4 regions of the Erwinia wuhanensis genome follow, and region 1 is predicted to be linked to each of the others. Evidence: predicted binding sites of a transcription regulator. Region 1 holds the regulator's gene; each other region holds the start of a gene.
What was found. Region 1 encodes CRP, which controls carbon source genes, mostly activating them, when cyclic AMP is high. Its sites were predicted from a motif close to ATGTGANNNNNNTCACAT; they were not measured.
Positions count from the first base shown of each region.

Region 2: the regulator CRP is predicted to act here: its motif matches at 2,806-2,823, upstream of pth (aminoacyl-tRNA hydrolase).
Region 3: the regulator CRP is predicted to act here: its motif matches at 1,984-2,001, upstream of QZH36_RS16800 (iron-containing alcohol dehydrogenase).
Region 4: the regulator CRP is predicted to act here: its motif matches at 2,667-2,684, upstream of QZH36_RS02975 (arabinose ABC transporter substrate-binding protein).

Region 1 covers NZ_JAUJUH010000009.1:48,772-54,837, forward strand. The annotation lists gene QZH36_RS19140 (hydrolase) at 1-695, shown strand, start outside; gene QZH36_RS19145 (YheU family protein) at 652-867, shown strand; gene QZH36_RS19150 (phosphoribulokinase) at 1,089-1,958, shown strand; gene QZH36_RS19155 (OsmC family protein) at 1,951-2,355, opposite strand; gene crp (cAMP-activated global transcriptional regulator CRP) at 2,661-3,293, shown strand; gene QZH36_RS19165 (YccS/YhfK family putative transporter) at 3,352-5,430, shown strand; gene argD (bifunctional acetylornithine/succinyldiaminopimelate transaminase) at 5,525-6,066, opposite strand, start outside.
Region 2 covers NZ_JAUJUH010000001.1:856,636-862,701, forward strand. The annotation lists gene lolB (lipoprotein insertase outer membrane protein LolB) at 1-418, shown strand, start outside; gene ispE (4-(cytidine 5'-diphospho)-2-C-methyl-D-erythritol kinase) at 418-1,293, shown strand; gene prs (ribose-phosphate diphosphokinase) at 1,433-2,380, shown strand; gene ychH (stress-induced protein YchH) at 2,452-2,733, opposite strand; gene pth (aminoacyl-tRNA hydrolase) at 2,994-3,578, shown strand; gene QZH36_RS03920 (J domain-containing protein) at 3,631-4,686, opposite strand; gene QZH36_RS03925 (Hsp70 family protein) at 4,989-6,066, opposite strand, start outside.
Region 3 covers NZ_JAUJUH010000007.1:132,118-138,183, reverse strand. The annotation lists gene QZH36_RS16805 (dihydrodipicolinate synthase family protein) at 1-722, opposite strand, end outside; gene QZH36_RS16800 (iron-containing alcohol dehydrogenase) at 738-1,883, opposite strand; gene dtnK (D-threonate kinase) at 2,072-3,367, shown strand; gene QZH36_RS16790 (D-threonate 4-phosphate dehydrogenase) at 3,360-4,340, shown strand; gene QZH36_RS16785 (DeoR/GlpR family DNA-binding transcription regulator) at 4,347-5,111, shown strand; gene speD (adenosylmethionine decarboxylase) at 5,157-5,966, opposite strand; gene speE (polyamine aminopropyltransferase) at 5,994-6,066, opposite strand, start outside.
Region 4 covers NZ_JAUJUH010000001.1:660,663-666,728, reverse strand. The annotation lists gene araA (L-arabinose isomerase) at 1-861, opposite strand, end outside; gene QZH36_RS02980 (ribulokinase) at 871-2,553, opposite strand; gene QZH36_RS02975 (arabinose ABC transporter substrate-binding protein) at 2,899-3,882, shown strand; gene araG (L-arabinose ABC transporter ATP-binding protein AraG) at 3,930-5,444, shown strand; gene araH (L-arabinose ABC transporter permease AraH) at 5,460-6,066, shown strand, end outside.

The DNA of each region.
Region 1 (6,066 bases):
GCATTTATCATTCGGGCGAAACCGAAGACGCCAGCTATTTTTTACGCTGGCTACGGGAAACCTGGGGAACGGTGGCGACCGCTGCCGTGGGCTTTTCGCTTGGCGGTAATATGCTGGGCTGCCTGATGGGCCAACAGGGCGACAGCTGTTTGCTGGATGCCGGCGTTATCGTTTCCGCGCCGCTGATGCTGGAACCCTGCAGCCAGCGGCTGGAGCAGGGATTCTCGCGTGTCTATCAGCGCTACCTGCTAAACTTGCTGAAGCAGAACGCCACCCGCAAACTGCACGCCTGGCCCGGCACGCTGCCTGTCGATCTGACGCAGCTTAAGGCGCTTAAGAGACTCAGGGAGTTTGACGACGCCATTACTGCCAGAGCGCACGGTTTTGTGGACGCGACGGATTACTATCGCCGCTGTAGCGCGCTGCCGCTGCTTTCCGGCGTGCGTAAACCTCTGCTGATTATTCATGCTAAAGACGATCCCTTTATGACCGACGAGGTCATTCCTGCAACCGAGAGGCTGCCCGATTGCGTAACGTATCAGCTGACGCAGCACGGCGGACATGTGGGATTCGTGGGGGGAACGCTGCGCAGGCCGCAAATGTGGCTGGAGCAGCGTATACCGCAATGGCTTTCAACCTGGCTGGACAACGATGATTATTCCCTGGAAAGAACTGGACCCGGACACGCTCGCTAACCTGATTGAAGCCTTCGTGCTGCGGGAAGGCACCGACTATGGCGAGCAGGAGCGCTCGCTGGAGCAAAAAGTCAATGACGTTCGTCGTCAGCTGACAAACGGCGAGGCGGTGCTGGTCTGGTCAGAGCTGCACGAGACGGTCAATATCATGCCTAAAGGCCAGATCCGTTAACGCCTCCCGCTGAGGGGGCAAAAGCCTATCGGCGACGCCGTGTTCTTCTTACCGCTTGGCTAGTCGGAAGACGGCGATCTCGTTTTCCTGACGGCTAAACCGCTGTTCGCGCTTGGCTTTATTGCATAACCTCTGCCGCGCGCTCACCCCTGGGCAGAAGATGACAGGCTATAGCAAAACGTGATAACAATGGCGGAATAACGTTCACAGGAAACTCGTTTATGTCCGCCATACATCCAGTGATTGCCGTGACCGGTTCCAGCGGCGCGGGCACCACCACCACCAGCCTGGCCTTCCGCAAAATTTTTCAGCAGCTGAACCTGCACGCGGCGGAAGTGGAAGGCGACAGCTTCCATCGCTATACCCGTCCCGAAATGGATATGGCAATCCGCAAAGCGCGCGATATGGGCCGCCATATCAGCTATTTCGGCCCGGAGGCCAACGATTTTTCGCTGCTGGAGCAAACCTTCGCGGAATATGGCCGCAGCGGCAGCGGCCAGTCCAGAAAATATCTGCACACCTATGACGAAGCGGTGCCCTGGAACCAGGTGCCCGGCACTTTTACGCCGTGGCAGCCGCTGCCGGAACCCACCGACGTGCTGTTTTACGAAGGGCTGCACGGCGGCGTGGTGACGCCGCAGAACAATGTCTCGCAGCATGTAGATCTGCTGGTGGGCGTGGTGCCTATCGTCAACCTGGAGTGGATCCAAAAAATGATCCGCGATACCAGCGAACGCGGTCATTCACGCGAGGCGGTGATGGATTCCGTGGTGCGCTCAATGGACGATTATATTAACTTCATTACGCCACAATTTTCCCGCACCCATATTAACTTCCAGCGTGTCCCTACCGTGGATACGTCCAACCCTTTTGCCGCGCGCGGCATTCCTTCGCTTGACGAGAGCTTTGTGGTTATCCATTTCCAGGCGCTGGAACAGATTGACTTCCCCTATCTGCTGGCGATGCTGCAAGGCTCTTTTATCTCCCATATCAACACGCTGGTGGTGCCGGGCGGCAAAATGGGCCTGGCAATGGAGCTGATTATGGGGCCGCTGGTCAAGCGCCTGATGGAAGGCAAAGCTATCAAGTAACGCCCATCTCATGGCTATGGGTAAGGGTCACGCCCTTACCCAGCATCAGCGCGACCGGGCAATATTTCCCGACCGCAAGGCTGACCGCGCGCGCCAGCGCCTTATCCGTCAGCCCGCTGCCGCTGACAATAAAATGCAGGTTGATGCGGGTAAACAGACGCGGCGGTTTCTCGCGCCGGGTTGACGTCAGCTTCACCTCGCAGTTCTCTACCGTGAAACGCCCTTTTTGCAGAATGGCAACCACTTCCGCCGCGCTACAGCCGCCTGCCGCCATCAGCAGCATTTCCATCGGGCTGGGCGCTTTATCGCCCGCGTTGCCGTCCATCACGATCTGATGGCCCGATGAGGATCCTCCCAAAAAGGTCAGCCCTTCCACCCATTTGACGCTCGCTTGCATAACAAACTCCTCTAATTCATTTAGTTAAGCCGCGGTCGGCTTAAGGCAACTAAAACAGCAGCGCGGCAGATTTCCCGCTATGCTGAAGCGAGACAACAGAAGACACCCATGCAAAGCTGTGCTACAAACAAGGCTGTATTTCGTCAGTACTCTACAGACCAGACGAAACGGGACGACATAACGAGCCCGGCACTCAACAGAGAGCCGAATAACTTTCCTGCATGGGAAGCGCTTGACTATTTCAACGCCTGTCAGGGAACTCTGCCCCTGTATTTAGGCACGATAACAACAGAGGATAACAGCGAATGGTTCTCGGCAAACCGCAAACAGACCCGACACTTGAATGGTTCCTGTCACATTGCCATATTCATAAGTATCCATCCAAAAGCACGCTGATCCACCAGGGTGAGAAAGCAGAAACCCTTTACTACATCGTCAAAGGCGCGGTAGCGGTGCTCATCAAGGATGAAGAAGGTAAAGAGATGATCCTGTCTTACCTTAACCAGGGCGATTTTATCGGCGAGCTTGGCCTGTTTGAAGAAGGCCAGGAGCGCAGCGCATGGGTGCGGGCAAAAACGGCCTGTGAAGTGGCGGAAATCTCCTATAAGAAGTTTCGCCAGCTGATCCAGGTCAACCCGGATATCCTGATGCGTCTCTCTTCACAGATGGCGCGCCGCCTGCAGGTTACCTCCGAGAAAGTGGGCAATTTAGCTTTCCTCGATGTGACAGGTCGCATCGCGCAAACGCTATTGAATCTGGCCAAACAGCCGGACGCTATGACCCACCCGGATGGGATGCAGATCAAAATTACCCGCCAGGAGATTGGCCAGATCGTCGGCTGCTCGCGCGAAACCGTCGGCCGTATTCTGAAGATGCTGGAAGATCAGAATCTGATCTCCGCACACGGTAAAACCATCGTGGTCTACGGTACACGCTAAACCGCTCTGATTGCATGGCGCAATGCCTTCGTTGCGCCTTTTCAGCGGGTACAAAGCAATGTGGCGCCGACTCATCTACCATCCCGAAGTTAACTACGCCCTGCGGCAGACGCTGGTGCTTTGCCTGCCCGTCGCCGTCGGCTGGCTGCTGGGCAATTTGCAAAACGGCCTGCTGTTCTCGCTGGTGCCGGCCTGCTGCAATATCGCCGGTCTGGATACGCCCCATAAACGCTTCTTTAAACGTCTGCTGATCGGCGGCGGCCTTTTCGCCTTCAGCAGCTTTCTGGTGCAGTATCTTGGCGACTATGCCGTTCCCCTGCCCATTATCCTGTTTTCCATGGCCATGCTGCTGGGCGTGACCGGCGAAATCAGCCCGCTGCATGGCAGACTGCTGCCCGGCGCGCTGATTGCCGGCATCTTTACCCTGAGCCTGGCCGGTCGGATGCCCATCTGGCAGCCGCCGTCGCTTTATATCCTGGGCACGGTCTGGTACGGCCTCTTTAACTGGTTCTGGTTCTGGCTGTGGAAAGAGCAGCCGATGCGGGAAACGCTCAGCCTGCTTTATCGCGAGCTGGCCGGCTACTGCGAGGCCAAATACAGCCTGCTGACGCAGCTTGCCGACCCGGAAAAAACGCTGCCGCCGCTGCTGGCTCGCCAGCAAAAAGCGGTCGACCTTATCAATACCTGCTATCAGCAAATGCACATGCTGGCCGCCAGCAACGATAATCACCATAAGCGGTTGACCCGCGCTTTTCAGGTTGCGCTGGATTTGCAGGAGCATATCGCCGTCAGCCTGCATCAGCCGGAAGAGGTGCAAAAACTGGTGGAGCAGAGCCATGCCGAGGCGGTGATCCGCTGGAACGCGCAGACCATTGCGGCCAGGCTGCGCGAGCTGGCGGACGATATTCTCTATCACCGTCTGCCGACACGTTTCAGCATGGATAAACAGCTGCAGGCGCTGGAAAAAATTGCCCGCCAGCATCCCGCCAACCCGGTCGGCAACTTTTGCGCCTGGCATTTCAGCCGTATCGCCCGCGTGCTGCGTACCCAGCGTCCGCTTTACCAGCGCGATCTGATGGCGGATCGTCAGAAACGACTGCCGCTGCTATCTGCCATCAGAAGCTATCTGTCGCTGAAATCCGCCGCGCTGCGCACCGCCGCCAGGTTTGCGGTTATGCTCGCTTTCGCCAGCACCCTGGCGCTCTCCTTTAATCTGCCCAAGCCTTACTGGCTGCTGATGACGGTGATGTTTGTCAGCCAGAACGGCTACAGCGCGACCAGGGTACGCATTCAGCACCGTGCGCTGGGCACGCTGGGCGGGCTGGTGGTGGCCGCGCTGACGCTACGCTTTCAGGTGCCGGAATCGGCTGTGCTGCTGGTGATGCTGACGCTGACGCTGGCGGGCTATCTGGTGATCCGCAAATATTACGGCCTGGCGACGATCGGCTTTACCGTGACGGCGGTATATTCGCTTCAGCTGCTGTCGCTGAACGGCGCCGACTTTCTGCTGCCGCGCCTGCTGGATACGCTGATGGGCTGCCTGATCGCCTTTGCCGGGATGATCTGGCTGTGGCCGCAGTGGCAAAGCGGCCTGCTGCGGCAGAATGCGCACGACGCGCTGGAAACCTATCAGGAAGCGCTCCAGAAACTGCTGGGGGACGAAGAGAGTCCGCAGAAGCTTGCCTGGCAGCGTATGCGCGTTAACCAGGCGCACAACGCGCTGTTTAACTCGCTGAACCAGGCGATGCAGGAGCCGGGTTTCGACGCCCGCTACCTGGCCGATATGAAGCTTTGGGTTACGCACAGTCAGTTTATCGTTGAGCATATCAACGCCATGACCATTTTAGCGCGTGAACATACCATGCTGACGCCGCAGCTGGCCGAGCGCTATCTACAGGCGTGCGAAATTGCGCTACAGCGCTGCCAGCAGCGGCTGGAGTATGACGGGCCGAGTTCCACAAATAACGTGCTGGAGACGGATACGCCCTTTCAGCAGGGCGCGACCACGGTGATGGAAAGGCACATAAAGCGGATCCTGGAACATCTTGGCGTGATGCACACTATTTCTTCGTTGGCCTGGAGCAGCCGACCTCATCATGGCCGCTGGCTGTCGCGCCATTTACGGAAATCAGCCTGATGATGCTGAGCAGAAGTTTTTCGGCGCGTGTAAGCGGCCTGGTGCAGACGACGCGCCTGTTTAGCCGGAAGCGCGAGGCTTCCGGCCTGACGAGTTAAGCCAGCAGTTTTTTCACGGCGGTGGCGAAGCGGTTCATGCCCTCTTCGATATCGGTCGGTTCAATGACCAGCGACGGCGCAAAACGGATCACGTCCGTCCCGGCATTGAGGATCATTACGCCTTCGGCGGCGGCGGCGTTCAGAATATCGCGCGCTTTACCGGCATGCTGCGGCTTCAGCGCCGCGCCAATCAGCAGGCCTTTGCCGCGAATGTCGCTGAACAGATCCAGCTGCGCGTCCAGCGCTTTCAGCGCGGCGACAAACTGCTCGCGGCGCGCCTCTACACCGTTCAGCACTTCTTGCGTATTGATGATATCCAGCGCCGCTTCCGCTACCGCGCAGGCCAGCGGGTTGCCGCCATAGGTGGTGCCGTGCACGCCGGGCGCCATCACCGAGGCGATCTCGTTGGTGGTCAGCATGGCGCTGACCGGAAAGCCGCCGCCCAGCGCTTTGGCGGTGGTCAGAATATCGGGCTGGACGCCGTAGTGTTCATACGCAAACAGCTTGCCGCTGCGGCCCATGCCGCTCTGTACCTCAT
Region 2 (6,066 bases), on a different contig from region 1:
CCGTTTCAACTGGCAGCAAACCGCGCCGGATCGCTATCGTCTGCTGCTGACCAACCCGCTGGGCAGCACCGAACTCCAGCTGGACGCACAGGGCAGCGTGGTACAGCTGGTCGACAATAAAGGCAAGCGCTATACCAGCAACGACGCCGAGAAGATGATTTCGCAGCTGACCGGTATGGATATTCCGCTCAACAGCCTGCGTCAGTGGATGATGGGCCTGCCGGGCGACTCAACCGACTATACGCTGGACGATAAATATCGCCTGCGTGAAGTCAACTACAGCCGTAACGGCCAGCAGTGGACGGTGACCTATCAGGCCTATGACAACAAGCAGCAGCCTGCCCTGCCGGCCAATATGGAGCTGCGCGAAGGCGATCAGCGCATCAAGCTGAAAATGGATGGCTGGACGGTAAAATGATGGCAGTCGCTAAGTCGGCGGTCGCTAAGTGGCCCGCGCCCGCTAAACTTAATTTATTCCTCTACATTACCGGCCGTCGTCCTGACGGCTATCATGAGCTGCAAACGCTGTTCCAGTTTCTGGATTATGGCGATACGTTAAGCATTCAGCCGGACAGCAGCGGACAGATTACGCTGCTGACGCCGGTCGACGGCGTGCCGGACGAAGAGAACCTGATCGTTCGCGCGGCCAGGCTGTTGCAGACGCGCGCCAGGCAGCAGGGCGTCCTGCCGGAAAACGCAGGCGCATCGATCGCTATAGAAAAACGGCTGCCGATGGGCGGCGGACTGGGCGGCGGCTCTTCGGACGCCGCTACCGTGCTGGTGGCGCTGAATCATTACTGGCGAACCGGCTTCAGTTTTGCCGAGCTGGCGGCGCTGGGCCTGCGGCTGGGCGCGGACGTGCCGGTCTTTGTGCATGGCTTTGCCGCCTTTGCTGAAGGCGTTGGCGAAACGCTGACGCCGGTTAACCCGGCAGAAAAATGGTATCTGGTGATCCACCCTGGCGTTCACATCTCGACGCCGGTGGTGTTTAACGATCCTGAACTGATCCGCAACACGCCGGTAAGGGAAATCAGCCAGTTATTAGCGGATAATTACCGCAATGATTGTGAGCCAGTAGTAAGAAAACGTTTTCGCGAGGTTGAACAGCTTGTTTCCTGGCTGCTAGAATACGCGCCGTCGCGCCTGACCGGAACCGGCGCTTGCGTGTTCGCTGAATTTGACACCGAGCCCGCTGCCCGTCAGGTGGCTGAGCTTGCTTTGAAAAAGTGGCAGGGCTTTGTTGCGCGAGGCGTTAACGTCTCGCCGCTGCACCGCTACCTTTCCGAGCAATAAGAGCCGCGGCGACCGCTTCACCCTGTTCCTGAAGCGGCGCGGCGCTCGATTACACCCGTATGGACCCGTCAGCGGTATACCGCCCAGTGCCGCTGACGCAGATGTTCATTCTCTGGACGCAAAGCCTGAGGTTCTTCTCGTGCCTGATATGAAGCTTTTTGCTGGTAACGCCACCCCGGAACTAGCACAACGTATTGCCAACCGCCTTTACACTAGCCTGGGCGACGCCGCCGTCGGTCGTTTCAGTGATGGTGAAGTGAGCGTACAAATCAATGAAAATGTACGCGGTGGTGATATTTTCATCATCCAGTCCACCTGTGCACCTACCAACGATAACCTGATGGAACTGGTTGTTATGGTGGATGCCCTGCGCCGCGCTTCCGCTGGTCGTATTACCGCTGTTATCCCCTATTTTGGCTATGCCCGTCAGGACCGTCGCGTGCGTTCTGCTCGTGTGCCTATCACGGCTAAAGTAGTCGCGGATTTCCTTTCCAGCGTCGGCGTTGACCGCGTTCTGACTGTGGATCTGCATGCTGAACAGATTCAGGGCTTCTTTGACGTCCCGGTTGATAACGTTTTCGGCAGCCCAATCCTGCTGGAAGACATGCTGCAGATCGGTCTGGAAAACCCTATTGTGGTTTCGCCGGACATCGGCGGCGTGGTGCGCGCCCGCGCAATCGCCAAGCTGCTGAACGATACCGATATGGCTATCATCGATAAGCGTCGTCCGCGCGCCAACGTTTCGCAGGTGATGCACATCATCGGTGACGTGGCAGGCCGCGACTGCGTGCTGGTTGATGACATGATTGATACCGGCGGCACGCTGTGTAAAGCCGCCGAGGCGCTGAAGGAGCGTGGCGCGAAGCGTGTCTTCGCTTACGCCACTCACCCTATTTTCTCCGGCAATGCCGTTGAAAACCTGCGTCATTCCGTAATTGACGAAGTGGTGGTTTGCGACACCATTCCGCTGCCGGAAGAGATCAAAGCCCTGCCGAACGTGCGTACGCTAACGCTCTCCGGCATGCTGGCGGAGGCTATTCGCCGTATCAGCAACGAAGAGTCTATCTCTGCGATGTTTGAGCACTAATCGGATAGCTGCGGCTAAACGAAAAGCGGGACAGATTATCTGTCCCGCTTTTTTTATGGCGTAGCCGGCTATCAGTGATGGCCGTGTCCCGAAGCGCGACGGCAGCGCTTGTCGCCATAGTGGCGCACCCAGTAGTAATGATCGGTGATTTTTTCGCGGCCGCTAAGGCGGGCGCCGACCAACCACATCAGCGCGCCGATAAAGATGGCGAAAATAGAGCCGTTAACCAGCATTTGCGGCAGCTGTAGCTGCGGCAGTTGATTCAGTACGGCATAGCCTATGCCGGTTACCATGACGGCCAGGCCGATCACCATCAGGGCGTTGCCGGTTAAATTAGCGTGTCTGCGTTTCATTTGTCACCTCCAGATGCCAGTGCATTCCTGTGCGGTTAGTGCCATAAGTTTATGCAATGGCTGGCGGATGCGTTGCGGGCCAGATCACATTTGTTGCTAAAAGTTTGACAAAACTTTACGCGCACTTCGCTGATTTTTCTATAGAAAACGCATTATCACCCTGATCAACTATTGTGATATAGCGCGCACTTTTGAGTTCTGTCGCCGCTCTTAGTACACTAGCGCCCTTCCCTGATGCAGCCTTTTAGGAAAACAGACAAGTGAGCAGCATTAAACTGATTGTCGGCCTTGCCAATCCCGGTGCGGAATATGCCGCCACGCGCCATAACGCGGGCGCCTGGTATGTGGATTTACTGGCTCAACGACACAATCAGTCGTTAAAAGAAGAGAGTAAGTTTTACGGCTACACGGCCCGGCTCAATATCGGTGGCGAAGACGTCAGGCTGCTGGTGCCGACGACCTTTATGAACCTGAGCGGCAAGGCCGTTGCGGCAATGGCCACCTTCTACCGTATCGCGCCGGAAGAGATCCTGGTAGCGCATGACGAGCTGGATCTGCCACCGGGCGTGGCAAAATTCAAACAGGGCGGCGGCCACGGCGGCCATAACGGCCTGAAAGATATTATCAGCAGGCTGGGCAATAACCTGAACTTCCACCGTCTGCGCATCGGTATCGGCCATCCGGGCGATCGCAACAAGGTCGTGGGTTTTGTCTTGGGCAAGCCGCAGGCGGCGGAACAGACGCTGATCGACAACGCCATTGACGAAGCGGCGCGCTGCACCGAGGTGTGGCTGAAGGAAGACAGGCTAAAGGCGATGAACCGGCTGCACAGTTTTAAAGGTTAAGCCAATTAAGGCTGGCTGATTGCTGATAAAAGCGCTCAACCAGCCGTCTGGATTAAGCAAAGAGCTTAAGCAGCGCTACGCCAGTCAGAACAAATACGGCCAGGCAGAGTAGTGCCCAAATAACCGAAAACCATGAGAAATCCATCCATTCCATTAACTTCCAGGGGCTGGCAAAGATTCGGCTCATTACTTTGCCGGGGCGGCGTATAAAAGGGATGCCTTGTGGCCATGCCGCCCAAAACACCATCGACAACACCAGTATCGCAAGCAGCATAACCAGCGCAACGCCGCCATGACCGGAAGCCGGCATAGTAACGATGGCGGCAAAAAACAGTCCGCCAAAAAATAGCTGGATCGCCATCAGCGAGAAAATAAATTCGGTAAAGAGAAACCACTTCACCCATTGCGGCCTGCTTTGAAGGCCCAGCATGACGGCGTCATTGATATACAGGTAAAACATCACTGTCAGAACAGCGATAGCGCTAACGGTCGTATTGATGCCCGACAGAGGGATAACCGCATTAAAGACCAACGCCCAGAACACCAGCAAAAAAATCCCCTGCCAGCTGAGCGCCGCGCGAGGTTGACTCAGGAACCGCAGCACAGGCTGATTTAGCCGTGGAACAATTTCAGGAAAATAATACCCCAACCTGTTTGCCTGTTGTGCAAGGAGCGTGAGCAGACCCGGTATCAGGCGTATCCAGAAAGGCACCTTTTCGCTATCGCTCTTTAGCAGGCGAATCGCTGCCCTGTTGAGCATCGTGCCGTGCTTCTCTTCTGCCTCCATCTCTTTCCATGCCCGGTTCACTTCAGTTTCGCGTAGTTGTTCATGCAGCGCCTCCTGAATGTGATACGGAATAATATGGCTGTAGTCGTACTCGTCCATTCCCCACCCCAACAGGCCGCTGACGCGTTCAAGCAGGCCTTCGGTCAAACCGGGGCTCTCTGCCAGCGCAGCCGCAAGCTGTCGATGGAAAAGCTGTTGCTGCTGCAGGCTCCCCGCTTTGAACACGCTCTCTGACAGGCGATTCATCATAATAATGCCTGTCATTTCTGTGTTTACCAGCTGATACGCCAGTTTATGCAGCTCCTTTTCGCTGTACAGCAAATCTGCTTCAGGAGGGACGGCTGTTTCTCCAACGGTAAAGCCGTTGGCGACTTCACCCTGTTGGATCAGAGGCTCAGGTTCGTGCTTCTCCTGTATCGGCAGTAAAATATCGGCAGTGTTGTCCTCGTGATCAACGATAATGTCAGCCTGCGCCCGTCGCTTTGCCTCATCGAATGCTTCACGCAGCTGCTGATAGCCTGCCGGATCGCTATCCGGTCGATGTTTTTTTAACTGGCGGGCATACGCACGGCGGATTTCCCCTTCATCACGCGTGGGTGACAGTTCCAGCGTCTGCCAGATGCTCATGGCAGGAGGCCCTCTTTGTACTGTTGTAAAAAGTGTTCGGCATCTTCTCTTGATGAGGCAATACGGCGAAGATCCTGACCCTCCAGCGCCTGTTCAAACGCGGTAGTCAGCCGATCCATCCATGCTCGCTCATCGCCAAGTAAGCGTTCATAAAGGCGCGAACAGCGAGCGAGCAGCTCACGATTTTCCGGTCGATCGCGAGGATGCTGTTTAATATCGGCCAGCTTTTGCAGGCTGGCGGCAATTTGCTCTTCGCTCATCTGCCCCGGCACCTTTTCTATCACCAGCCGTGCTATTACCGGACTGCCGTCATAGCGACACTCCACTTCCAGCAGGCCGTCCAGCGTGTAGGTGAACCGCACGTCAACGGTCAGTTCACCTGCCGGTCGAGGAGGAACATCAATACTCATTTCGCCGAGAAAAACGTTATCCTGAACCCTGCGCCCTTCTCCCTGATATATTTTCAGCAGGACGCAGGTCTGATTGTCGCTAACTGTATTCAGCGTCTCGGTTTTGCTTACCGGCAAAAAGGTATTGCGCTCAATAAGCGGCAGGAAAAAGCCGGGTTCAATCTGATTACCATGGCGCTTAACCACCTCAATGCCGAGGGAAAACGGCATCACGTCGGTAAGAATAATGTCTTCGACCGCAGCATCGGCCATCACCATTCCGGCCTGTATGCCTGCGCCAAGCGCAACGGCTTCGTCTGGATTGAGATCGTGGCGAGGGAAACGCCCAAAAAGCCGCGCAACGGTTTGTCGAACCAGCGGCATACGGGTTGCGCCACCCACCAGCAATATGTGGTCGAGATCCTGAAGAGAAAAACGCGCATCGTGCAGCGCCTGCTGTACCGGACGCTGTAAACGCATCAGCAGCGGCTGGCTGCACTCGGCCAGCTGAGCCTCCGTAAAAGTCCAGCTCCACTGCCGACCGGCCCATTCCAGCGAAGCCTTAGCCTCGGTAGCGTGGCTCAGCATTTGCTTCATGCTTTCCGCTTTTGCCAGCAGCGCCGCTGCCAGCCCGGCCTGCGCAGATTTCAGCTCGGGATGCTGGCTCAGCATCCACTGTACAATC
Region 3 (6,066 bases), on a different contig from region 1:
GTCACGTTTTCCTGCGCGCGGCGCGACCCCTCGATATCGCCGTCGTTAAAACGCGCCCAGATGGCGTTGATCTCTTTCGGCGCGACGTTGGCCAGCCCGGAGATGCAGGCGGCGCAGCCGTCAACAAAGCCCTGATGGATCAGCGAGTCCGGGCCGTTCAGCACGCTGAAATTTTCCGTGCCCTGCGCCGCCTGCAAAAAGCCGCTCAGGCTCTCATAACTGCCCGCGCTGTCTTTGATGCCAACGATATTGGGATGCGCGGCCAGTTTGCGCACCGTCTGCGGCTGGAGCGTGTTGCCGGTGCGGGCCGGAATGTTATACAGAAAGACCGGCACCTCCAGCGCGTCGGCGACCGCCTCGTAATGGGCGATCAGCTCCTCCTGTTTTAGCGGCACGAAGTAAGGCGTGATAACCGAAACGGCATCCACGCCCAGTCTGGCGACCTGCTTGCCCAGGCGAATGGTTTCGCGGGTGGAGATTTCGCCCACGTGCGCCACCAGCGGCGCTTTGCCCGCGACTTCCTCCACGCAGGTGGCGGTGACCGCCAGCTTTTCCTGCTCGTTCAGCACAAAAAACTCGCCGTTGGTGCCGCCGCAAAAAATACCGTTGCCAGCGGCAAGCTGGCGCTGGATCTGCTGGCGCATCGCGTGCTCGCAGTAGTCGCCGTCAGCGGTAAAAGGGGTGACGATGGCGGTCAGTACGCCGGTGATTGTGTTCATCATGGCCTCATTATTCGGTTAGTGATTCAGGGTCGGAAACAGGGTCAGATAGACCTCGCGGACGTCGTCGGCGCTGACCGCACACGGCACGTTTTTCATCAGGCGCTGCACGTCCAGCGCGGCCTCGACCAGATAAGGCAGATGCTCAGCGTTGATGCCCAGCTCGTCCAGGCTGGCAGGCAGCTTCAGGCGCTTCACCAGCGCGGCGAAATAGTCAACCAGCGCCACGGACTTCGCTTCTTCGCTCAGCGAGGCGTCGGCGTCAGGCAGCAGGTCGTAAGCCTGGGCGAACTTACTGACCGCCGCAGGACGGACAAAACGCATACACGGTGCCAGCAAAATGGCGTTCGCCACGCCGTGCGGCAGGTGATATTTGCCTCCCAGCGGATAGGACATGGCGTGCACCAGGTGCGTACCGGCATGGGCGATGGCCGCGCCGCCGTAATACGATGCCCAGAGCATATCCAGACGCGCCGCCAGGTTATCCGGCTCCGCAATCGTCTTTTCCAGGCTGGCGAACAGCTTTTTCATGCCGATCAGCGCGTAGTTGTCGCTGACCGGATTGGCGACGGTGGCGGTGAAGCACTCAATCAGATGGCAAAGCGCATCGATGCCGGTGGAAGAGGCGATATGCGCGGGCATACTGGTGGTCAGTTCGGGCGCCAGCACCACGTAATCCGGCAGCATCACCGGCGAGATAATGCCGACCTTGGTTTCTTTCTCCGGGATAGCGAGGATCGCGTTTGGCGTGGCTTCGGAACCCGTGCCTGCGGTCGTTGGGATCAGCAGCGAGGCCGTGCGGCGCAGCGGTTTTTCACCGGCCAGCAGCGCTTCCAGCGAAGGCGCGTCCTCAACGCAGAGCACGGAAAGCAGTTTGGCGACGTCCAGCACGCTGCCGCCGCCGACGCCAGCCACCATATCCACCTTTTTCCCCGGCAGCGACGCCACTATCGCCGCCACGTCATGCTGGCTCGGCTCCGGCGGCACGCTGTCCACAATGCTCAGTGTCGCTCTGCTGCCAATCTGTTGGATCAGCGTTTGCACCGCCGGAATGCCGACAATGTTTTTATCCGTCACCAGCAGCACGTGCCGATGGTTTTGCAACAGATAGCCGATGTCGCTAAGCGCCTGGTAACCAGCAATCACGGTGCTGTTAATGGTCATAAGTCCTGTCCTGGCTGAGGGTGAATTGATTACATTTGGTCATTAACCTGCTCATTCGCGGCAGGCAGGAGGAATTTATAGGCCAAATTGATTTTGATTAATTTGAACTTGCTCACATATAATCAATTGTGATTGAATATAATCAATCCCAATGAAAACCGGCTTGTCGAACTTAGGGAGTGATGAAGATGCGCACAAAATGGAAGATGCCTGTGCTGGTGATTGCGGATGACTTTACCGGCGCGAACGATGCCGGGGTCGGGCTTGCCAACGTCGGCGCGCGGGTTCATGTGCTGTTTGATGCGGCCACACCCACCGTGGAACAGGCCGATGCCTGGGTCGTCAATACCGACAGCCGGGCGACCAGCGCGGAACAGGCCGCCCGGCGTACCGCTGCGGCAATAGCGGGCAGAAGGGATGTGGCCCGCGACGGCTGGCTGTTTAAAAAAATCGACTCGACGCTGCGCGGCAATCCCGGCGCGGAAATCGAAGCGGCTTTGCTGGCAGGCGATAAACGCGTGGCGCTGATAGCGCCAGCGGTGCCCGCGCTGGGCCGTACCACCGTAGAAGGCTGCTGCTATATCGATGGCCGCCTGCTGACGGAAACGGAATATGCCAGCGATCCTAAAACGCCGGTAAGCAGTGTCAGCATAGCGGCGCGCCTTGGCGAGCAAACCACGCTGCCGGTTGGCCTGATCCCGCTGTCGGCGCAGGCGGATCTGCGAGAGCGGATCGAAGCGGCTATTGCTGACGGCAAGCGGCTGATCGTGCTGGATGCGCAAACGGACGCCGATCTGCAACGCATCATGCAGGCGGCGGACGAGCTGGACGAGCGCCCTTTGCTGGTGGGCGCCGCCGGGCTGAGCGACGCGCTGGGCAGGCGGCTGACGAGGCTGGCGCCGGGCGGGACGGCAGGCTCGCGCGCTCCGGTAAAGGCCGGGCTGGCGGTTATAGGATCGATGAGTGAAGTCGCGCAGCGGCAGATAACGCAGCTGATGCAGCAAAAGGCAATCCGGCTGATCGATGTGGATATCAGTCAGCTTTTTAGCGGCGGCGCGCCGGGACAGCGCTGGCGACAGGCGGTGACGGAGGCGCTACAGCAGGGCCGACACTGCGTGATCCGCACCTGCCAGCAGGCGGAGCAGCGTCAGGCTATCGCCTCGCTGTGCGAACGGCTCGATCTCAGCCGCCAGCAGCTTGGCGAACAGATTTGCGCTTATCTGGCGGAACTGACCGCCGACGTGCTGCGCAACGTTACGCCTTCAGCGCTTTATCTCTCCGGCGGCGACGTGGCGATAGCGGTGGCGCGCGGGCTGGGCGCGCAGAGCTTTCAAATTTCAGGGCAGGTGGCGGGCTGCGTGCCTTACGGCCATCTGCTGCAAGGTAACGACAACCTGCTGGTGCTTACCAAGGCTGGCGGTTTTGGTGATGAAAACACCCTGGTAGAAGTTTTTCGTTTTATTGAGGAGAAGGCGAGTGAGTAAAATTATTGCGGTTACCATGGGCGATCCGGCGGGTATTGGCCCGGAAATAATCATCAAATCCCTGGCGGAGGGCGAGCTTTCCGGCGCGCCTGCGGTGGTAGTGGGCTGCGCCAGCACGCTGCGGCGAATTATGGCGATGGGCATTACGCCGCAGGCGGAGCTGCGGATCGTAAACAGCGTGGCCGAGGCGCATTTTGCGCCGGGCATTATTAACGTTATCGACGAGCCGCTGGCCGATCCTGATGCGTTAAAGCCCGGCGTGGTGCAGGTAGCCGCAGGCGATTTGGCCTACCGCTGCGTGAAGCGCGCAACCGAGCTGGCGCTGGCGGGCGAAGTGCAGGCTATCGCCACCGCGCCGCTGAACAAAGAGGCGCTGCATTCGGCGGGCCATCTCTATCCCGGCCATACCGAGCTGCTGGCGAAGCTGACCGACAGCAAAAACTACGCGATGGTGCTTTATACCGATCGCCTGAAGGTGATCCACGTCACCACGCATATCGCGCTGCGTAAGTTCCTGGATACGCTCAACCGCGAGCGGGTGGAGACGGTGATCGGCATGGCGGAAACCTTCCTCAGGCGCGTCGGCTATGATAAGCCGCGCATCGCGGTGGCGGGCGTTAATCCGCACGCGGGCGAAAACGGGCTGTTCGGCGACGAAGAGATCGCCATCGTCGGCCCGGCCATAGAAGCCATGAAAGCGCAGGGCGTCAACGCCTTCGGCCCGTGCCCGCCGGATACGGTGTTTTTGCAGTGCTATGAAGGCCAGTACGACATCGTGGTGGCGATGTACCACGATCAGGGGCATATTCCGCTTAAGCTGCTGGGCTTTTACGACGGCGTAAATATTACCGCTGGCCTGCCGTTTATCCGCACCTCGGCCGACCACGGCACGGCGTTTGATATTGCCTGGACAGGTAAAGCGAAGTCTGAGAGCATGGCGATTTCCATTCAGCTAGCGATGCAGCTTGCATAAGGACCTATGAAGGGACAAAGTCGCCTGGACCAGATCATGGACTATCTGAAAAGCCATAATCTGGTGACTGTCGATCAGCTGGTGGCGGCGATTTCCGCGTCGCCGGCTACGATCCGACGGGATCTGATCAAACTGGATCGGGAAGGGGTAATCAGCCGCACGCACGGCGGCGTTACCCTTAACCGCTTTATTCCCGCTCAGCCCACCACGCTGGAAAAAATGCAGCGTCATCTCACGGAAAAACAGGCTATCGCCCTGGCGGCGGCCAGCCTGGTGAAAGCCAACGACGCGGTGGTGCTGGATGCCGGGACGACCATGCTGGAACTGGCGCGTCAGCTGACGCATCTGCCGCTGCGGGTGATCACCGCCGACCTGCATATCGCGCTGTTTCTGTCGGAGTTCAGGCAGATTGAGGTGACGATTATCGGCGGGCGCATCGACGACTCCAGCCAGTCCTGCATTGGCGAGCACGGGCGCAGGCTGCTGCGGAATATCTACCCGGACGTCGCGTTTGTCAGCTGTAACTCGTGGAGCCTGGAGAAGGGCATTACCACGCCGACCGAAGAAAAAGCGGGGCTGAAAGAGGATTTGCTGATCAACGCGCGACGCAGGGTGCTGTTAGCGGACAGCAGCAAATATGGTTCCTGGTCGCTGTTCTGCGCCACGCCGCTGCAAAGCCTGACCGATATCATTACCGACGAGCTGCTGGGCGAGCAGGAAGTGAAGGCGCTGAGCGGGCAGCCGTTTACGCTGACGCTGGCGAAACCCTGAGCAAAACGGGCCGCCCGCAGGCCGCCCGTGGTAGAGACCAGCTTCTTACAGCGTTTTAAAGCCTACAGAAGGAATATTGCGGCCGTAGTAAATTTCCCGCATCTCTTTCCATAGCAGGTCGGTAATGCGCTTGTGCTCCTGCGGTGTCAGATCTTCCGGGCGGGTATTGAAAAGATAATGTTTTAAATCAAACTCTTTCAGCAGCATCTTGGTATGGAAGATGTTCTCCTGATAGACGTTGACGTCCATCATGTCGTACATCGACTTCATATCTTCCGACATAAAATTCTGAATCGAGTTGATCTCGTGATCGATAAAGTGCTTCACGCCGTTCACGTCGCGGGTAAAGCCGCGCACGCGATAGTCGATGGTGACGATATCCGACTCCAGCTGGTGGATCAGATAGTTCAGCGCTTTCAGTGGCGAAATCACGCCGCAGGTCGACACCTCAATATCCGCGCGGAAGGTGCAGAGTCCGCCTTCCGGGTGGCTTTCCGGGTAGGTATGCACGCAGATATGGCTTTTATCCAGATGCGCGACCACCGAACCCGGCAGCGGGCCAGGATGCTCCGACTTATCGATATCTTTCGGATCGATCGGCTCTTCGCTCACCAGAATGGTGACGCTGGCGCCCTGTGGCTCATAGTCCTGGCGTGCAATATTCAGCACGTTAGCGCCGATAATCGAGCAGGTTTCGCTAAGGATCTCCGTCAGACGGTTGGCATTGTACTGCTCATCAATGTACGCAATGTAGCCGTCACGCTCCGCATCGGTATTCGCGTAACAGATATCGTAGATACAAAAACTCAGGCTTTTCGTCAGGTTGTTGAAGCCATGTAGTTTAAGCTTTTGCAATTTCGTTCACCCCCTTAAAATGCCCGGCTAGTCAGCCAGCGCATTCAACAGATATTGCGGCAGGGCAAAGCTGCCGGTGTGGATCGCCGGATTGTAATAG
Region 4 (6,066 bases), on a different contig from region 1:
CTGGGTCATGCCGTGCAGGGTCTGGAAGTTGGTGGTGAACGCCATGCAGCCTTCGGCCTGCAAAAAGCTTTTGATCCCCAGCTCGATGCGGGCCGCATCCAGCACGTTCTGTCGCTTCTCGCCGTTGGCTGCCGCCGCTGGGGTAAAGTCATACAGGCTCTCGTATTCGTCAATCAGCGCGTTGACGTCGCCATCGCTGACGCCGTTAATCACCTCCACCAGGTCGCCCACGCCCCAGCCGTTAACCGAGTAGCCGAACTGGATCTGCGCCGCCACCTTATCGCCTTCCGTTACCGCTACTTCGCGCATATTGTCGCCAAAGCGAGCGACCTTAAGCTGCGAGCTGGCCTGCTTAGCGGCAGCGGCGCGCATCCACTTGCCGATGCGCTCCTGGGCGGTTTTATCCTGCCAGTGGCCGGTGATCACGCTGTGCGGCAACCGCATCCGCGCGCCGATAAAGCCGAACTCGCGGCCGCCGTGCGCGGTCTGGTTCAGGTTCATAAAGTCCATATCCATGCTGTCCCACGGGATCTCCGCGTTGAACTGAGTATGGAACTGCAACAGCGGCTTGTTCAGCACCGACAGGCCGCCAATCCACATTTTGGCGGGCGAAAAGGTATGCAGCCAGGTGATGATGCCTAAACACTCGTCGGCATAGTTCGCCTCGCGGCAGAGCGCCAGCGCCTCGTCAGGGCTTTTCACCAGCGGCTTGAGCTGAAGACGAAACGGCAGATTGCCGTCGCGGTTAAGCCCGTCCACCACCTGCTGAGCATGATGCTCCACCTGACGCAGCGTCTCACTGCCGTAAAGGTGCTGTGTACCGATAACAAACCAGACGCTGAGCGCATTGAGCTGAGCCATACTTTCTCCTTAACTGTTGAGCTGGCGCGGGGCGAACAGGGGTTCGGCCACGTCGCACCATTGAAGGTAACGCTGATAAAGCTGCTGATAGCGATCGACGCGGCTGGCGTCGGGCTGCAGCGTGGTAGCAATTGGGCTGGCCATTTTCTGCTGGGCGGCAGGCACGTCGGGATAGACGCCGGCGGCCACGGCGGCAAAAATCGCCGCGCCCAGCGCACAGCATTCGTCCGACGCGACGATATCCAGCGGTCGGTTCATCACATCGCAGCAGACCTGCATAATGGCCGGGGATTTACGGGCGATACCGCCCAGGGTCAGGATGTTTTCTACCGGAATATCCTGACGCTCGAAACATTCCATAATGGCGCGTGCGCCAAAGGCGGTGGCGGCGATAAAACCGCCGAACAGCGTGGCCGCGTCGGTGCCCAGGTTAAGATCGGTAATGACGCCTTTCAGGCGCTGATTGGCAAAAGGCGTGCGGCGGCCGTTAAACCAGTCCAGCACCACCGGCAGATGATCCAGCTGTGGATCGGCAGCCCAGGCCTGAGTTAATTCGTTAAGCAGATTTTTCTGTATCTCCGCCAGCTCCGCCTGAAGATGCGGGTGTTTTTCGGCGGCCTGAATTAACGGCCAGCTGAGCAGGCGGCTGAACCAGGCGTACATATCGCCAAACGCCGACTGGCCCGCTTCCAGGCCGATCATATTCGGCACCACGCTGCCGTTAACCTGGCCGCAGATGCCGTCAATGGCGCGCTCACCGACGCGATCCACATCAGCGATCAGGATGTCGCAAGTTGAGGTGCCAATCACTTTTACCAGCGTGTAAGGCGTGGCGCCTGCGCCAACGGCGCCCATATGGCAGTCGAACTCGCCGCCGGAAATCATCACGCCAGACGGCACGCCAAGCCGCGTCGCCCATTCCGCCGTAATCTGCCCAACGGGCTGTTCGGCCGTCCAGGTTTCGCTGAACATCGGCGTATCCAGATGCTCCGTCAGCAGCGGATCCAACGCGTTAAAGAAATCCGCGCCCGGCAGGCCGCCCCAGGCAGGATGCCAAAGCGATTTATGCCCGGCGGCGCAGCGTCCACGGCGGATCGCTTCCGGCGCGGTAGTGCCGCTGAGCAGGGCGGGCACCCAGTCGCACAGCTCCACCCAGGCGACCGCCGCCTCGCGCACCGCTTTATCCTCACGGCTGACGTGCAGGATTTTTGCCCAGAACCACTCTGAGGAGTAGGTGCCGCCAATAAAGCGCGCGTAGTCCTCGAAACGCCCGCTGTGGCACAGCGCGGTAATTTCTTCCGCTTCTTTAATGGCCGTGTGATCTTTCCACAGCACAAACATGGCGTTGGGGTTTTCGGCGAATTCCGGGCGCAGCGCCAGCACGTTGCCATCGCGATCGATAGGCGCAGGCGTGGAGCCGGTGGAGTCGACACCGATCCCCACAATGTTCTGGCGTTGAGCGGGCGTTAATTGAGTGACAACGTCATGTATGGCCTGCTCAAAGGCGTCGATATAGTCCTGCGGATGATGACGGAACTGATTGATGCGGCTCTGGCTGTACAGACCCGCCTGCCAGCGCGGATAGGCGACGACTCCGGTTTGCAGCTCTTTACCGCTTGCGCACTCTACTGCCAGCGCGCGTACGGAATCACTGCCAAAGTCCAGACCGATTGTGATGGCGTCCAACTGCATTTTTCTCTCCGGGCGGTCAATGAATACGATATGACTACCCTAAGAAATCGCGCGCCAGGCGGTTAGTCTAAAGGGCGCTGCAAATATGCACTTTTCTGTCGTCGCGCAGCGTTTTGTGACCGACTTCAAATGTTTGATTTGTGTTAATTTTGCTAAATATATGGATTAAACAGCTAAAAGCTCAGGGTGTGATAGCGCTCTCCCTTTCTACGCATCTTTACCATTACAACTAGCGCTTATCGGCGTCTGCGCTAATGCCGAATATGCTGGCGTTACAGCGTGCCAGGACCGAATGATACCGTTTACATTAAACCGCCAAAAGCGGGCACTGAGCCGGAGAGCCTCATGCACAAATTTACTCAGGCGTTAGCCATCGCTGGCCTCGCCGCCGTTATGTCACATTCAGCTATCGCTGACACCATGAAGCTGGGTTTTTTAGTCAAGCAGCCGGAAGAACCCTGGTTTCAGACCGAATGGAAGTTCGCCGATAAGGCGGGCAAAGATTTAGGCTTTGAGGTAATTAAAATCGCCGTGCCCGATGGTGAAAAAACGCTGAACGCTATCGACAGCCTGGCCGCAAGCGGCGCGAAGGGCTTTGTGATCTGCACGCCCGATCCCAAACTCGGTTCCGCCATCGTGGCGAAGGCCCGCAGTTACGATCTGAAAGTGATTGCCGTGGACGATCAGTTTGTTACAGCCAAAGGCAAACCGATGGATACGGTGCCGCTGGTGATGATGGCGGCAACCAAAATTGGCGAGCGTCAGGGGCAGGAACTCTATAAGGAGATGAAAAAGCGCGGCTGGGACGCGAAAGAAACGGGCGTCATGGCGATTACGGCGGACGAGCTGGATACGGCACGTCGCCGCACCAGTGGGTCAGTGGACGCGCTGAAGGCGGAAGGCTTCCCGGAAGCACAGATTTATAAAGTACCGACCAAATCCAACGATATCCCCGGCGCTTTCGACGCGGGCAACTCGCTGCTGGTGCAGCATCCGGAAGTGAAACACTGGCTGATTGTCGGCATGAACGACAACACCGTCCTCGGCGGCGTGCGCGCAACCGAAGGCCAGGGCTTTAAGGCGCCGGACGTGATCGGCATCGGCATTAACGGCGTGGACGCCATCAGCGAACTCTCCAAAGGCAAGGCGACGGGTTTCTTCGGTTCGCTGCTGCCAAGCCCGGACGTACACGGTTATAAAAGCATTCAGATGCTCCACGACTGGGTGACCAAAGACGCCGAGCCGCCGAAGTTTACCGAAGTCACCGACGTGGTGCTGATTACCCGCGACAACTTTAAAACCGAGCTGGCTAAAAAAGGCCTGATGTAATCGGACGGGGGCCGCACTGCGGCTCCCGGCGCACCTTATAGCGAGGAATGACCATGGCATCCCCGTATCTGAGCTTTCACAATATCGGCAAAACCTTTCCCGGCGTTAAGGCGCTGACGGATATCAGCTTCGACTGTGCGGCGGGCCAGGTGCACGCCCTGATGGGCGAAAACGGCGCGGGCAAATCGACGCTGCTGAAGATCCTGAGCGGCAGCTATCAGCCGTCCAGCGGCGAAATCCGCCTGAAAGGCCAGCCGGTTAATTTTGCCAACACGCTCGACGCGCTGAACGCGGGCGTGGCGATTATCTATCAGGAACTGCACCTGGTGCCGGAAATGTCGGTAGCGGAGAACATCTATCTGGGCCAGCTGCCGCAGCGCGCGGGCTTTGTTAACCGCTCGCTGCTGCGCTACGAGGCGGGATTACAGCTAAAAAACTTAGGGATGGATATCGATCCCGATACGCCGCTGAAGTCGCTGTCGCTTGGCCAGTGGCAGATGGTGGAAATCGCCAAGGCGCTGGCGAGGAATGCCAAAGTCATCGCTTTTGACGAGCCGACCAGCTCGCTCTCCGCCCGTGAAATCGAGCAGCTGTTCCGCGTGATCCGCCAGCTGCGCGACGAGGGCAAAGTGGTGCTGTATGTTTCGCACCGCATGGAAGAAATCTTCGCGCTCAGCGACGCCATTACCGTCTTTAAAGACGGCCGCTACGTGCGGACCTTTCAGGATGTCGGCGCCACCAGCCATGATGAACTGGTGCAGGCAATGGTTGGCCGCGAAATTGGCGATATTTACGGCTACGCGCCGCGTAAAACCGGCGAGGTGCGCCTGAAGCTGGATAACGTGCAGGCCAAAGGCGTGCGGACGCCGATCTCGCTGGAGGTGCGCGCGGGAGAAATCGTCGGCCTGTTTGGCCTGGTGGGCGCGGGCCGCAGCGAACTGCTGAAAGGGCTGTTCGGCGGCACGCGCATCAGCGGCGGCGAAGTGCAGCTTGACGGCAAAGCGTTAACCATTCGTGAGCCGTCCGACGCTATCCGCGCCGGGATCCTGCTCTGTCCGGAGGATCGCAAGGCGGACGGCATCATCGCGGTGCATTCCGTGCGCGACAACATCAATATCAGCGCGCGGCGCAATAACCTCACCGCAGGCTGCCTGATCGACAACCAGTGGGAAAGTAAAAACGCCGCCAGCCATATTCGCTCGCTGAATATTAAAACGCCCGGCGCCGACCAGCTAATCATGAATCTTTCCGGCGGTAATCAGCAGAAGGCGATCCTGGGACGCTGGCTGTCGGAAGAGATGAAAGTGATCCTGCTGGACGAGCCAACGCGAGGCATTGACGTCGGCGCCAAGAATGAAATTTACCGTTTGATTTACGCGCTGGCGGAAGAGGGCATCGCCGTGCTCTTCGCCTCCAGCGATTTACCGGAAGTGATGGGGCTGGCCGATCGCATTCTCGTGATGCGCGAGGGCGCCATCGCGGGCGAGCTGAGCCATCAGGAAGCCACCGAAGCCCTGACGCTGGCGCTTGCCATGCCGAAAACCACGCAGCGCGTAGCCTGACTTAAGGAGTCAATCATGTCTTTAACTACCTCTTCCGCCACGCCGCCAACGCAGCGCGTCAATCTGAGCCGCATCTGGGATAATTTCGGGATGCTGGTGGTGTTTGCCGTGCTGTTTATCGGCTGCACGATCTTCGTGCCCAACTTCGGCACGTTGATCAATATGAAAGGGCTGGGCCTGGCGATGTCGATGTCCGGCATGGTGGCCTGCGGCATGTTATTCTGCCTGGCATCCGGCGACTTCGATCTCTCGGTCGCCTCGGTGATTGCCTGCGCCGGCGTCACCGCCGCCGTAGTGATCAATATGACGGAAAGCCTGTGGATCGGCATTGCGGCGGGCCTGCTGTTGGGCGTGCTCTGCGGGTTCGTCAACGGCTTCGTGATCGCCAAACTGAAAATCAACGCGCTGATCACCACGCTGGCGACGATGCAAATCGTGCGCGGCCTGGCCTATATTTTCTCTGACGGCAAGGCCGTGGGCATTGAAGACGAACGTTTCTTCGCGCTGGGCTACGCCAGCTGGCTGGGCGTTCCGGCACCGGTCTGGCTGACCATCGGCACGCTGATTGTCTTTGGCTTTCTGCTGAACAAAACCACCTTTGGCCGCAACACGCTTGCTATCG